One region of the Streptomyces sp. NPDC021093 genome, then DNA from elsewhere that is predicted to be linked to it. Evidence: riboswitches for the same ligand, from Rfam matches in the RefSeq annotation. Region 1 holds a riboswitch; each other region holds the start of a gene.

Region 1 (3,417 bases):
ACCCGGACATCCTCCGGGCCAAGGCCTTCCTGAAGGGCAAGCTGGTGCTCAGCAGCGGTGCGTTCAACGCCATGTTCGGCGTCAACACCGACTCCAACGGCTGGGCGGTCTCCGGCCTGAACGCCTGCGGCATCGACGCCCAGACCGGTGACTTCCGCACCTCCCTCGGCAAGACCCCGGTCGACTTCCTGATCTCCCAGCAGTTCAACCCGGGCGGCGGCTTCAGGTACCAGCCGGGCGACACCTCCCCGCAGCCGTACGCCTCCATCGACGGGCTGCGCGCGGTCTCGGGCGGCGGCTTCACCACCGCGCCGCCGACCCCGGTGACGGCCGGAGCTCCCCAGTGGGTGGCCGAGTCCGCCTTCACCCCCGGCACCCCGGCCAAGCTGGCACTGACCGTCGACAACGGGACCGGCACCCTCCAGGCCTGCTCGGTCGCCCTCACGCCGACCGGTACGACCGCCACACTGGGCGACGTCCTGAACGCCGCGGCGAGTGCGGCGACCCCGGCGGGCTGTGTCACCGGGGTGACGCCCGCATCCGGCACCGGAGCGATCACCGCCCTCAACGGAACAGCCAATTCCGGCGCCGCCACCTGGAAGGTCAGCCTGGACGGCGCGGCCTTCGCGGGCGCTGCCCGCAACACGGTGATCCACGTGGGGGACACCGTCGCGCTGCGCTTCGGCAGTTGATCAGTACCCGTACTCTCGAAGGAGTCGATGTACCCACCACTGATCGGAGCGCCTGATGCACACCATGACCGAGGAAGAGTGGCGTGCCTTCGTCCTCACCGGCACCCGCACGGGCAAGCTGGCGACCAATCGCAAGGACGGCCGCCCGCACGTCACCCCGGTGTGGTTCCTGATCGACGAGGGCGGTGAAGACGGCGACGGCTGCGAGGCCGGGGGAGCCGAGGGCCGTGCTGACGCACCCCGCATCGTCTTCACCACCTGGCACGAGTCGCTGAAGTGCAAGTCGCTGCTCCGCGAGCCGCGCTTCTCTCTGTGCGTCGACGACCAGACACCGCCCTTCAGCTACGTGATGCTGGAATGCACGGCGGAGTTCACCGAGGATCCGGTCGAACTCCGCACCTGGGCCACCCGCATCGGCAGCCGGTACATGGGCCCGGAGAACGGGGCCGCCTACGGGGAGCGGAACTCCGTCCCCGGCGAGTACCTGGTGCGCGCCAGGGTCGACCGGGTGGTGGCCTTCGGCGGCATCGCCGACTGAGCCGACGGAGCCGACTGAGCAGGCAAAGCCAGCAGTGCCGTAGCGGCCGGGCGCAAGAGAGGGGGTGGACTTACTAGGACGTCCAACTATATGTTCGTGACACAAGGTCCGCGGTGCAGGGAAGCCGGTGTGAATCCGGCACGGTCCCGCCACTGTGACCGGGGAGTGTGCCGTCGTCCCCACGCCACTGGCGAAGTCTGCCGGGAAGGCGGGCGGCACGCGAAGATCCGGGAGTCAGGATACCGGCCGCGGAACGTTCCGTGTTTTCCACGAGGATGGAGCAGACACGCATGGCACCGGTCTCTACACACGACCCTGGTGATCCGGCGGAGCGCGGTCAACTCACCCCGCGCTCATAGGACTTCGAGACTCCCCTTCACCGTCTCGCGGCCCGCTGTCCCACGGCCCGCACCCGGCGGCGCACCCACCCGTGCGCACCCGCCGGGGGCCCGCCGTGCCGTCCCCGGATCTCACCTGACGAGAGCAGGCACACCATGGTCCGTGAACTCAGCCACTTCATCGGCGGCAAGCACACCGTCGGCACCTCCGGCCTCTTCGGCGACGTGTACGACCCCAACACCGGCACCGTCCAGGCCCGCGTCCCCCTCGCGAGCCGCGCCGACACCGAGGCGGCCATTGCCGACGCTGCCAACGCCCAGCAGGAATGGGCAGATTGGAACCCGCAGCGGCGCGCCCGCGTCCTGCTTCGCTTCCTCCAGCTCGTCGAGGAGGAGCGCGACCCGCTGGCCCGGATGTTGTCCGCCGAGCACGGCAAGACGGTCGCCGACGCGCACGGAGACCTCCAACGCGGCCTGGAAGTGGTGGAGTTCGCCGCCGGGATCCCGCACCTCCTCAAGGGCGAGTTCACCGACAACGCGGGCACCGGCATCGATGTGCACTCGCTGCGCTCCCCGATCGGCGTCGTCGCCGGGATCACCCCGTTCAACTTCCCCGCGATGATCCCCCTGTGGAAGGCCGCACCCGCTCTCGCCTGCGGAAACGCATTCATCCTCAAGCCGTCCGAGCGCGACCCGTCCGTACCGCTGCGGCTCGCCGAACTCTTCCTGGAGGCCGGCCTGCCGCCCGGCGTGCTCAACGTCGTCAACGGCGGCAAGGAAGCCGTCGACACCCTCCTGGAGGACCCCCGCGTCGAAGCGCTCGGCTTCGTCGGCTCCACCCCGATCGCCGCGCACATCTACGCCACGGCCGCCGCGCACGGCAAGCGCGCCCAGTGCTTCGGCGGCGCCAAGAACCACATGATCGTGATGCCGGACGCCGACCTCGACCAGGCGGTGGACGCCCTGATCGGTGCCGGATACGGGTCGGCGGGGGAGCGCTGCATGGCGATCTCGGTGGCCGTGCCCGTCGGCGAGGAGACCGCGGACCGGCTCGTCGCCGCACTCAAGGAGCGCATCGCGGCGCTGCGCATCGGTCGCTCCGACGACCCGGACGCCGACTTCGGCCCCCTGGTCAGCAGGGACGCACTCGACCGGGTCCAGCGCTATGTGGGCATCGGCGTCGTCGAAGGAGCCGAACTCGTCGTCGACGGGCGGGACTTCACCCTCCCGGGCCACGAGAACGGGTTCTTCGCCGGAGCCTCCCTCTTCGACCGGGTCTCCCCGCAGATGCGGATCTACCGCGAGGAGATCTTCGGCCCCGTCCTGTGCGTCGTACGCGCCGCCGACTACGAGGAGGCACTGCGCCTGCCCAGCGAGCACCCGTACGGAAACGGCGTCGCGATCTTCACCCGGGACGGCGACACCGCCCGCGACTTCACCCGCCGGGTCAACACCGGCATGGTCGGCGTCAACGTCCCCATCCCGGTCCCCGTCGCCTACCACACCTTCGGCGGCTGGAAGCGGTCCGGCTTCGGCGACCTGAACCAGCACGGCCCGGACGCCATCCGCTTCTACACCCGCACGAAGACCGTCACCTCGCGCTGGCCGTCGGGCGCCAGGGAAGGCGCGAGCTTCACGATCCCGACGATGGGATGAGCGCCGTGCCCACCACCATGTCCAGCACCGCGCCCACTTCGCTCACCGAGGACCAGCAGGCCCTCGTCGAGACCACCCTCGACTTCGCACAGGACCACCTCGCCCCGCACGCCGTCCGCTGGGACCAGGAGAAGCACTTCCCCGTCGACGTGCTGCGCAAGGCCGCCGGGCTCGGACTCGGCGGTGTGTACGT
Region 2 (3,417 bases), on a different contig from region 1:
CGAGTTGGAGTTCCCGGCCTGCTCGGTCGGGTAGAAGTTGATGTCCACGACGCGGTCGAGGAAGGTGACGGCCGTGCGGACCGTCTCGTCCAGGCGGTCCCAGTCGATGTCGCGGGTGGCGGTGTCGACGAAGGCGCCCATGTTGACCGAGCCGAGGTTGCAGACGGCGGTCTCGCCGTCGTTCGTGACCTCAAGGATCTCGGTGCAGAGGTTGGAGGAGTGGACCGTGTGGCCCGGCTCCGCCGTCTGGTTGGCGGTGCGGTTGGAGGCGTCCTTGAACGTCATCCAGCCGTTGCCGGTCTGCGCGAGGGTGCGCATCATGCGGCCGTACAGCTCGCGCGCCGACATCGACTTCTTGGCGAGACCGGCGGCCTCCGCCTTGCGGTAGGCGGCGTCGAACTCCTCGCCCCACAGGTCCACCAGCTCGGGGACGTCGGCGGGGGAGAAGAGCGACCACTGGCCGTCCTGGTCCACGCGGCGCATGAACTCGTCCGGGATCCAGTGCGCCAGGTTCAGGTTGTGCGTACGGCGGGCGTCCTCGCCGGTGTTGTCGCGGAGCTCCAGGAACTCCTCGATGTCCGCGTGCCAGGTCTCCAGGTAGACGGCGGCGGCGCCCTTGCGCCGGCCGCCCTGGTTCACGGCCGCGACCGAGGCGTCCAGGGTCTTCAGGAACGGCACGATGCCGTTCGAGTGACCGTTGGTGCCGCGGATCAGGGAGCCGCGGGCGCGGATGCGGGAGTACGAGAGACCGATGCCGCCGGCGTGCTTGGAGAGGCGCGCGACCTGGTGGTAGCGGTCGTAGATCGAGTCCAGCTCGTCCATCGGGGAGTCGAGGAGGTAGCAGGACGACATCTGGGGGTGGCGGGTGCCGGAGTTGAAGAGCGTCGGCGAGGACGGGAGGTAGTCCAGGCGGCTCATCAGGCGGTACAGCGAGGCGACCTCGGCGAGAGCCCGCTCGCTGTCGTCCTCGGCCAGACCGGAGGCCACGCGCAGCATGAAGTGCTGCGGGGTCTCGATGACCTGGCGGGTGATCGGGTGGCGCAGCAGGTAGCGGCTGTAGACCGTGCGCAGGCCGAAGTACTCGAAGCGGTCGTCGCCGTCCAGGTCGACCAGCTCGTCCAGAGCCGCCGCGTGCTTGGCGACGAAGTCGGCCGTACGGTCCGCGATGAGCCCTTCGCGGTGGCCGACGGAGACGGACTCGGAGAAGCAGTTCACGCCCTGGGTGGCTGCTTCGTCCCGGATCGTACGGGCGAGCAGGCGGGCCGCGAGGCGCGAGTACGCCGGGTCCTCGGAGATGAGTCCTGCGGCGGACTCGGTGGCGAGCTCTCGCAGCTCGGCGGCGTCCGAGCGTGCGTTGCGCCCACGCAGGGCGGCGGCTGCGACCCGGCCGGGGTCGGTGTCGGGCAGGTCGGCGGTGAGGTCGGTCAGGGTGCGCAGGAGCGCGGTCCCGGGCGCGTCCTGGCTGTCCTGAGACTGTTGTGCGGTGGCCGGATCGACTGGCGCGATGGTCACGTGGGGGCTCTCCCTCGCTCGGCGCGGGGCCTGCGGCGGAGGGGGCGCGCGGGCACACGGCACCCCGGAAAGGGGCGCACGTCGCCTGGCGTCCACCGGCCCAACCACGAGGCCCGGACGTATCGGTATCCGGTTCGGTCGAGCCGGATGCGCTGTCGGCAGGTCCTCGGACTTGGCGGTACGCAAAAGCGCACATGACACACCGTTGCGGGACAGTTCCGGATTCTCACCGGATTCCCCTGCGACGACAGCGAGCACGAGCATACATGTGGTGGGTCCTCGTTGGAGAACCCACCACATCTTGTGTCGCGCGTCGCGAGGCTTCACAAGTGGAAGCGGGCCAGATGGGTCCTAGAGCTCCAGTTTGTACGTCAACAGGGACAGTCCAGGCACCGGTTCCCAGTCCCGTTCCGGCGTCCGTACGAAGCCCAGCCGCTCGTAGATCCGGTGTGCCCCGAGCATGGTCGGCTGGGTCGACATCACCAGCCGTACGACGCCCTCCTCGGCCTTCGCACGGGCTATGCAGGCGCGTACGAGGCTCTCGCCCGCCCCGCGCCCCCTGGCCCGGTGCGCGACCGCGAGCATGCGGAACTCGGCCTCGCCGGGGACGGCGATGTCCTGCAGCTCGGTGCCCTGCGGGGCGTAGGTGACGGTGCCGAGGAGCGTGCCGTCGGCATCGGCGGCGACCAGCAGGTCGGCCCGGGCGGCACGGGAGGCGGCGTCGCGCAGCACGAGCAGATACGGATCCTCCGCGCCGTCGTCGAGGAAGCCGTCGTCGAGGGAGACGCGGGCGGTGATCTCGCCGACCTCGGTGTATTCGTGGGGCTCGGCGAGCCTGATCGTGATGTCCATGGAGGGCAGTGTGCAACGCGTACGGCCCGGCGGCCCACCCCGTTTCGAGGGGCGGGACACCAGGCCGTACGAGAGGGCTCAGCGGGTCCTCAGCGAGGTCCTGACGGATCCTGACGAGGTCCTGGCAGGTCCTCGGCGAGGTGCGGGCGAGGTGCTCAGCAGCAGCGGAAGCCCGACCTGGGGTCGCCCTCGCGGGCGTCCGTGCGGCTGCGCTCGAAGGCGCGGCGGGTCATCACCCGGGCGCCCGGGTCGTGCGACCGGGCGTGTGCGACATACCGGTCGTACGTCGCCTCTCCGGTCACTTCCCGTACGTACCAACGCAGTCGGCCCAGCCGGTGGCGCACCGCGGCGACGGTCCGGGCGGTGACGCTCCGGGCGCCGGTGGTCCGTGCACCGGCGGCCCGGGTACTGGCGGTCCGGGCGTCGGCGGTCCGGGCGTCGGCGGTCCGGGCGGTGGTGTTCACACCTTCTCCTCCTCGCTTCCGCGCGGGCCGCCCTCCGGGCCGACGCCCGCCGCGACCAGCTCCGCCTTCTCCTCCTTGGTGGCGAAGAGCGAGGCGGGGGCGACGATCTTCGACTCGACGTAGGGGGTTTCGCTGAGCGTGACCGCGGCCGGGTGGCGGATCGCCTTCAGGCAGGCGCGGCAGGCCTCGAAGAGGACCACGACGATCAGCACGGCGAAGAGGATCGAAAGGACCCCGTCGACCGTGGAGTTGGTGACGATGGTCTCCATCTGGTCGCGGTTCTTGGCGAGTCCGACCTTGTCGAGGCCCTTGTCGAGTGCGCTCTGGTAGACGTCGCGCTGGGCGAAGAAGCCCACCTTCGGGTCGGCGGAGAAGATCTTCTGCCAGCTCGCGGTGAGCGTCACCGCCACGTCCCAGAGCAGCGGAACGGCCGTCACCCAGGCCCACTTGAGGCGGCCGGACTTGATCAGCAGGGTGGTGCAGACGGCGAGTGCGACGGCGGCGAGCAGCTGGTTGGCGATGCCGAACAGCGGGAAGAGCTGGTTGATGCCGCCGAGCGGGTCGTGCACGCCGACCCAGAGGAAGTAGC
Region 3 (3,417 bases), on a different contig from region 1:
GGAACTTGTTCACCAAGTACCCCGCGACCAGCCGCTGGTCCTCCCGCGCGAGCAGCGCCGTCGTACCGAAGAACGACGCGAAGACACCACCGCGGTCGATGTCCCCGACCACCACCACCGGGAAGTCGGCGGCCCGCGCGATCCCCATGTTCACGATGTCCGTACGGCGCAGATTGATCTCCGCGGGGCTTCCCGCGCCCTCGCAGATCACCGCGTCGTACTGGCCGCGCAGCTGGGCCAGGCACTCGGTCACCGTCCCGAGCAGCGCCTCCCGGTGGCCGCCCTGTACGCCCTTGCCGTACTCCTTGCCGCCCGCCGTGCCGAAGAAGCCCCGCGCGCTCATCTCGCCCACCGGCTTGCCGAGCAGCACCACCTGGCTGGACCTGTCACTGCCCGGCTTGAGCAGCACCGGGTTCATGAGCGCGGTCGGCTCGACCCGCGCCGCCTGCGCCTGCATCGCCTGGGCGCGCCCGATCTCCGCGCCCTCGCGCGTCACGAACGAGTTCAGCGACATGTTCTGCGCCTTGAACGGGGCGACCTTCACCCCCTGCCGCACCAGCCACCGGCAGATCCCCGCCGTGACCACGCTCTTGCCCGCGTCCGACGTGGTCCCCGCGACCAACAGCCCGCCGCCACTCATGAGTTACGCCCCTTCGCGTACGAGAACGCCAGCCGCCCCGCCGCACACACGGCCAGCGCCAGCACATTCACCCGGCGCGACAGCCGCACCGCACGCTCGATGTCCGGTACGGCCACGGGCCGCCCGGTGTCCCCGTTGAGCACCGCCCGGTGCTCCACCCGCCCCGCGTACGACAGCGTCCCGCCGAGCGTGACGCCCAGGGCGCCCGCGAACGAGGACTCCACCGGGCCCGCGTTGGGGCTCGGGTGCTTCGACGCATCCGTCCGCCAGGCCGCGAGAGCACCCCGCGAGTCGTCCCCGGCCAGCACCGCCAGTGCGGCCGTCAGCCGGGCACCCGGCCAGCCCGCGACGTCGTCGAGGCGGGCCGACGCCCACCCGTAGCGCCGGTAGCGCGCCGACTTGTGGCCGACCATCGCGTCCAGGGTGTTCACCGCGCGGAAGGCCACCAGCCCCGGCACGCCGCCGACCGCGCCCCAGACCAGCGCGCCCACGACCGCGTCCGAGGTGTTCTCGGCGACCGACTCCACGACCGCGCGCGCCATCTGCTGCCCGTCCAGGGCCTGCGGGTCCCGCCCGCACAGGTGCGGCAGCCGCTCGCGGGCGACGTCGAGGTCACCGGCGGCGAGCGCCCCGCCGACGGCACGGGCCTCGCGCCCCAGCGACGTACCGCCGACAACGGACCAGGTGGCGGCGGCGGTCAGGACGACGGAAGCGACGGGGGAGCGGCGTACGGCGCGCGCGGCGACGGCCGCCGCTCCGGCGGCTCCGCCGACACAGACCAGGGTGTGCAGTGCGCCCCAGCCGCGGTGGTCGCGCCACAGCGTCCGCTCCACCGCGCCGGCGGCACGTCCGAAGGCGGCGACGGGGTGGCCCCGCCGGGGATCGCCGAGCAGGAGGTCGCCGAGCAGTCCGGCGGCGGCGCCGTAGGCGAAGACGCGGGCGGAACTCGGACAGGGGGCGGCTGAACTGCGGGTTCCGCAGCCGGGCATGGCGATGTGTCCTTAACTCAGGGTCCGCGCCCTGGTTCGACGTGACGAGCGGCTGGGAGTTCCTGGCTTCCGTACGACCGGGTGGGTCGGTACGTGACAGTGGCGGGACCGCGCCGGATTCGCACCGGCTTCCTCTCCATGCCGCCGTATTGGCTCCGGCAGTCCACCACGCCCCGAGAACACCCGTCAACCTGGGCTTGACCTGCGGTGCTCCCCGGGCCCGAGGGGCGTACGCAGAACCGCCCCGCGCACGGGGCGCGGGGCGGCGGGGTGGGGCGAAGTGCGGGTTCAGACGACGATCAGGAAGATTCCGTACGCCACGGCCGCCGCGCACAGCGCGAAGCAGGCGTACGCGCCGGTGCGCGCCATGGTTGCGGAACCGCCCGAAGCGGCGGCGCTCTCCTGCTTGGAGAGGCCCACGATGCCGAGGGTGAACAGGCCCACCAGACCCACGGTGGCCACGAGGCTGACGCCGAAGACGGTGCCGAGAGCTGCCCAGTCGATGTTCATGTCGTGTGCGTCCTTAGACCGATGCGGCCGGGCGGGCCGCCTCGGTGGGGGTTCCGGCGGGGGAGTGGAGGGTGGCCTTGAGGTCGCCCGTCGTGGTGTGCGTGGCCTCGTGCGGGAACACACCGGCCGGGGGCGGGGTGACCGCCGCCATGGCGGTCGTGACGACGCCCGCGGGCTCGGCCGGGGCCGGCGCGTCCAGGTCGTCGGCGGTGACGTTGGTGTGGTCGACCGGCTTGCGGCGCGACAGGGCCCAGATCACGCCGGAGCCCGCGACCAGCAGGACCGCCACGACGGTGACGCCCCAGGCGCCCTGACCCGTCAGGTACTCCGCGGCGGCGGCGACCAGGCCGGCCGCCGGCAGCGTCAGACCCCAGGCGACGAACATCCGGGTCGCGGTCGACCAGCGGACGACGCCGCCCTTGCGGCCGAGTCCGGCGCCCATCACGGAGCCGGAGCAGACCTGGGTGGTGGAGAGGGAGAAGCCGAGGTGCGAGGAGGCCAGGATGACCGTCGCGGCGCCGGTCTGGGCGGCGAAGCCCTGCGGCGGACGGAGGTCGGTGAGGCCCTTGCCCATGGTGCGGATGATGCGCCAGCCGCCGAGGTAGGTACCGGCGGCGATGGCGACACCGGCCGAGACGATGACCCACAGGGGCGGGTTCGCGCCGGGGGCCAGCACGTTGCCGGTGACCAGGGCCAGGGTGATGACGCCCATGGTCTTCTGCGCGTCGTTGGTGCCGTGCGCGAGCGAGACGAGACCGGCGGAGGCGATCTGGCCCGCCCGGTAGCCCTTGGCGGTGGACTTCTCGTCGGTCTTGGACGCCAGCTTGAAGGTGAGCTTCGTGGCGAGGTAGGCGGCGATGCCGGCCACGATCGGCGCGGCGATCGCGGGCAGCAGCACCTTGGTGATGACGACGCTGCCGTTGACGCCCGAGGTGCCGACCGACATCAGTGTGGCGCCGATGAGGCCGCCGAAGAGTGCGTGGGAGGAACTGGACGGCAGGCCGATCAGCCAGGTCAACAGGTTCCAGAGGATCGCGCCGACGAGCGCCGCGAAGATCACTTCTGTGGTGATGCCGCTCTCGTTGATGAGCCCGCCGGAGATCGTCTTCGCGACCTCGACGGAGAGGAAAGCACCAACGAGGTTGAGCACGGCGGACATGGCCACCGCCGTCTTGGGCTTGAGTGCGCCGGTCGAGATGGTGGTGGCCATCGCGTTGGCTGTGTCGTGGAAACCGTTCGTGAAGTCGAACACGAGAGCGGTGACGATCACGATTCCGA
Region 4 (3,417 bases), on a different contig from region 1:
GGAGCGCGAGGCCGAGGACGGCTTCGACGGCACCTGGGTGGCCCACCCCGGCCTGGTGCCGCTGAGCCGCACCGCCTTCGACGACGTGCTCGGACAGCGTCCGCACCAGATCGACCGCACCCGTGAGGACGTCGACGTGGCGCCCGCCGACCTCCTCGCGGTCCGCCGCTCCGGCGGCACTCCCACCCCGGAGGGCATCCGCACCAACGTCTCCATCGCGCTGCGCTACTTCGACGCCTGGCTGCGCGGAGAGGGCGCCGTCCCCCTGAACGGCCTGGTGGAGGACGCGTCGACAGCCGAGATCGCCCGCGCCCAGATCTGGCAGTGGATCCGGCACGGCTGCGTCACCCGTGACGCGGTGCGCCGGATCGTGGACGAGGAGGTGGCCGCCCTGGGCGCCGAGTACCCGTGGGCACAGGTCGACGAGGTCCGCGCGCTCTTCGAACGTGCCGCCCTGGCAAGGGACTTGCCCGCCTTCTTCACCACCGACGCCTACACCCGCCACCTCGTCACCAAGTCCGGAGGCCGCTCGTGAACACTCCGATCAGCACGAACGCCCCGATCAGCACGAACGCGACGATCAGCAGGGTCGGCATCGTCGGCGGCGGGCAGATGGGCGCCGGAATCGCGGAGGTCTGCGCACGCGCCGGGCTGCACACGGTCGTCTGCGAGGCCGACGCCCTCGCCGCCCGCGCGGCTCGCGAACGCGTCGCCGTCTCCCTGGAACGCGCCGTCCAGCGCGGCAAGCTGGACCGCATCTCCGCCGAGTACGCCATGGAGCGGCTGGTCTTCACCGGCAGCCTCGACGACCTCGCCGACCGGCAACTCGTCGTCGAGGCCGTCGTGGAGAACCCCGCCGCCAAGACGGAGGTCTTCGCCGCGCTCGACAAGATCGTCGAGGACCCCGAAGCCGTACTGGCCACCAACACCTCCTCGATCCCCGTCATGCGCCTGGGCATGGCCACCCGCCGCGCGGACCGCGTCCTGGGGCTGCACTTCTTCAACCCGGTGCCCGTCCTCCCGCTCGTCGAGGTGGTGACCTCGCTCCACACGTCGCCCCAGGCGGTCGCCCTCGCCGAGGAGTTCGCCACCACGGCGCTCGGCAAGACCGTGGTCCGCTCCCAGGACCGCGCCGGATTCGTCGTCAACGCCCTCCTCGTCCCGTATCTCCTCTCCGCGATCCGGATGGCCGAGTCCGGGTTCGCCACCGCCGCCGACCTCGACGCCGGCATGGAACTGGGCTGCGCGCACCCCATGGGACCGCTGAAGCTCGCCGACCTGATCGGTCTGGACACGGTCGCCTCCATCGCGGAGTCCCTCTACGACGAGTTCAAGGAACCGCTGTACGCCCCGCCGCCACTGCTCCAGCGGATGGTCGAGGCGGGACTGCTCGGCCGCAAGACGGGCCGCGGATTCCACCGGTACGACCAGGGCTGAGGGGCCAGGGCCGGTCGCGGCGCCGAGGGGCGTGCGACAGGGGAGAAGCCGGGTGCGCCAAGGGCGGGAGGTCCGCGGCGCACCCGGCCGCACGCTTGATTCCCGCTGGAAACCGTGTCTCTTTTCACGCTCCGGAGTACGAACCCCCGTGACGGCAGGGGGTCTCGGCGCCTAGTGTGTCGGGTGCAACTGGTTCGCCCTGCCCGCCAGGCAGGCGCGTCGTAAGAGGGAACCCGGTGAGAATCCGGGACTGCCCCGCAGCGGTAAGTGGGAACGACCGCCGTCATGAGCACTGGGTCCGGCCAAGGACCCGGGAAGCGACGGCCAGTAGGAATCTGCCCCGGCAGGTGTGCCCGCGAGTCCGAAGACCTGCCCGTTGCCCGTACGCGACCGTTCGCGTGCGGACATCCCGGTGACCTCGTGGGCGGGTCGGCGTACATATCAGGTGGAGACCGCGCCCGTCGCGCGCGTGCCGATCCACCTGGTTCCGTCATCCCTTCGCGTCCGTGATCCGTCTCCGGGATTCTCAGGAGTCATCTCGCGAAGGAGATTTCCGTGACAGCGAAGTCCGCAGCCGCGGCAGCACGATCCACCGTGTACGGCTACCCCCGCCAGGGCCAGAACCGTGAGCTCAAGAAGGCCATCGAGGGCTACTGGAAGGGCCGCGTCACCGCCGCCGCCCTCCAGGAGGCCGCGAAGGACCTGCGCCGCACGAACTGGCAGCAGCTGGCCGACGCCGGCATCCACGAGGTGCCCACCGGTGACTTCTCGTACTACGACCACGTCCTGGACACCAGTGTCATGGTCGGCGCTGTCCCCGCCCGCCACCGCGGCGCCGTCGCCGCCGACGTCCTCGACGGCTACTTCGCCATGGCACGCGGAAACCAGGACGTGGCACCCCTGGAAATGACCAAGTGGTTCGACACCAACTACCACTACCTCGTACCTGAGTTGGGCCCGGACACCGTCTTCGCGGCCGACTCCACCAAGCAGGTCGCCGAGCTGAAGGAGGCCCTCGCGCTCGGCCACACCGCGCGCCCGGTCCTCGTCGGCCCGGTCACCTATCTGCTGCTCGCCAAGCCCGCCCCCGGTGTCGCAGCCGACTTCGAGCCGCTCACCCTGCTGGACCGGCTGCTGCCCGTGTACGCCGAGGTCCTCGCCGACCTCCGGGCGGCCGGGGCCGAATGGGTGCAGCTGGACGAGCCCGCCCTGGTCCAGGACCGCACCCCGGCGGAGCTGAACGCCGCCGCCCGCACCTACCGCGAGCTGGGTGCCCTCACCGACCGGCCGCAACTCCTCGTCGCCTCCTACTTCGACCGGCTCGGCGACGCCCTCCCGGTGCTCGCCAAGGCGCCGATCGAGGGTCTGGCACTGGACTTCACCGATGCCGCGGCCGCCAACCTCGACGCGCTGGCCGCGGTCGGCGGGCTGCCCGGCAAGCGCCTGATCGCGGGCGTCGTCAACGGCCGCAACATCTGGATCAACGACTTCGAGAAGTCCCTCAGCACGCTCGGCACCCTCCTCGGCCTCGCCGACCGGGTCGACGTGGCCGCCTCCTGCTCCCTCCTGCACGTCCCCCTCGACGCACAGGCCGAACGCGACGTCGACCCGCAGATCCTCCGCTGGCTGGCCTTCGCCCGGCAGAAGACGACCGAGATCGTCACGCTGACCAGGGGCCTGACCCAGGGCACCTCGGCCATCACCGCCGAACTCGCCGCGAACCGCGCCGACCTGGCCTCCCGCGCCAATTCCCCCATCACCCACGACCCGGCCGTCCGCAACCGGGTCGCCGCCGTCACCGACGCGGACGGCCGCCGCTCCGCACCGTACGAGGAGCGGGCCACCGCCCAGCGCGCCCACCTCGGGCTCCCGCTGCTGCCCACGACCACCATCGGGTCGTTCCCGCAGACCACCGAGCTGCGCACCGCGCGCGCCGACCTGCGCGCCGGACGCATCGACACGGCGGGCTACGAGGAGCGC

Evidence for each region. A riboswitch is a leader RNA that binds a small molecule or an ion and turns the genes downstream of it on or off. The one in region 1 is predicted to bind cobalamin.
Region 2: linked by a shared signal. The riboswitch ahead of ACH4SP_RS38685 (ribonucleoside-diphosphate reductase subunit alpha) and the one ahead of ACH4SP_RS26820 (CoA-acylating methylmalonate-semialdehyde dehydrogenase) in region 1 are both predicted to bind cobalamin.
Region 3: linked by a shared signal. The riboswitch ahead of ACH4SP_RS18705 (cobalamin biosynthesis protein) and the one ahead of ACH4SP_RS26820 (CoA-acylating methylmalonate-semialdehyde dehydrogenase) in region 1 are both predicted to bind cobalamin.
Region 4: linked by a shared signal. The riboswitch ahead of metE (5-methyltetrahydropteroyltriglutamate--homocysteine S-methyltransferase) and the one ahead of ACH4SP_RS26820 (CoA-acylating methylmalonate-semialdehyde dehydrogenase) in region 1 are both predicted to bind cobalamin.

Annotation. Positions count from the first base shown of each region.
Region 1 covers NZ_JBIRQJ010000008.1:428,373-431,789, forward strand. Annotated here, with positions in the region: gene ACH4SP_RS26810 (hypothetical protein) at 1-692, shown strand, start outside; gene ACH4SP_RS26815 (PPOX class F420-dependent oxidoreductase) at 757-1,230, shown strand; cobalamin riboswitch at 1,318-1,496, shown strand; gene ACH4SP_RS26820 (CoA-acylating methylmalonate-semialdehyde dehydrogenase) at 1,725-3,224, shown strand; gene ACH4SP_RS26825 (acyl-CoA dehydrogenase family protein) at 3,221-3,417, shown strand, end outside.
Region 2 covers NZ_JBIRQJ010000017.1:20,543-23,959, reverse strand. Annotated here, with positions in the region: gene ACH4SP_RS38685 (ribonucleoside-diphosphate reductase subunit alpha) at 1-1,512, opposite strand, end outside; cobalamin riboswitch at 1,652-1,793, opposite strand; gene ACH4SP_RS38680 (GNAT family N-acetyltransferase) at 1,864-2,364, opposite strand; gene ACH4SP_RS38675 (CstA-like transporter-associated (seleno)protein) at 2,520-2,708, opposite strand; gene ACH4SP_RS38670 (carbon starvation CstA family protein) at 2,825-3,417, opposite strand, start outside.
Region 3 covers NZ_JBIRQJ010000005.1:618,803-622,219, forward strand. Annotated here, with positions in the region: gene ACH4SP_RS18700 (cobyric acid synthase) at 1-640, opposite strand, end outside; gene ACH4SP_RS18705 (cobalamin biosynthesis protein) at 637-1,629, opposite strand; cobalamin riboswitch at 1,666-1,804, opposite strand; gene ACH4SP_RS18710 (hypothetical protein) at 1,918-2,139, opposite strand; gene ACH4SP_RS18715 (anion permease) at 2,153-3,417, opposite strand, start outside.
Region 4 covers NZ_JBIRQJ010000002.1:659,077-662,493, reverse strand. Annotated here, with positions in the region: gene aceB (malate synthase A) at 1-535, shown strand, start outside; gene ACH4SP_RS07930 (3-hydroxybutyryl-CoA dehydrogenase) at 532-1,437, shown strand; cobalamin riboswitch at 1,611-1,829, shown strand; gene metE (5-methyltetrahydropteroyltriglutamate--homocysteine S-methyltransferase) at 1,993-3,417, shown strand, end outside.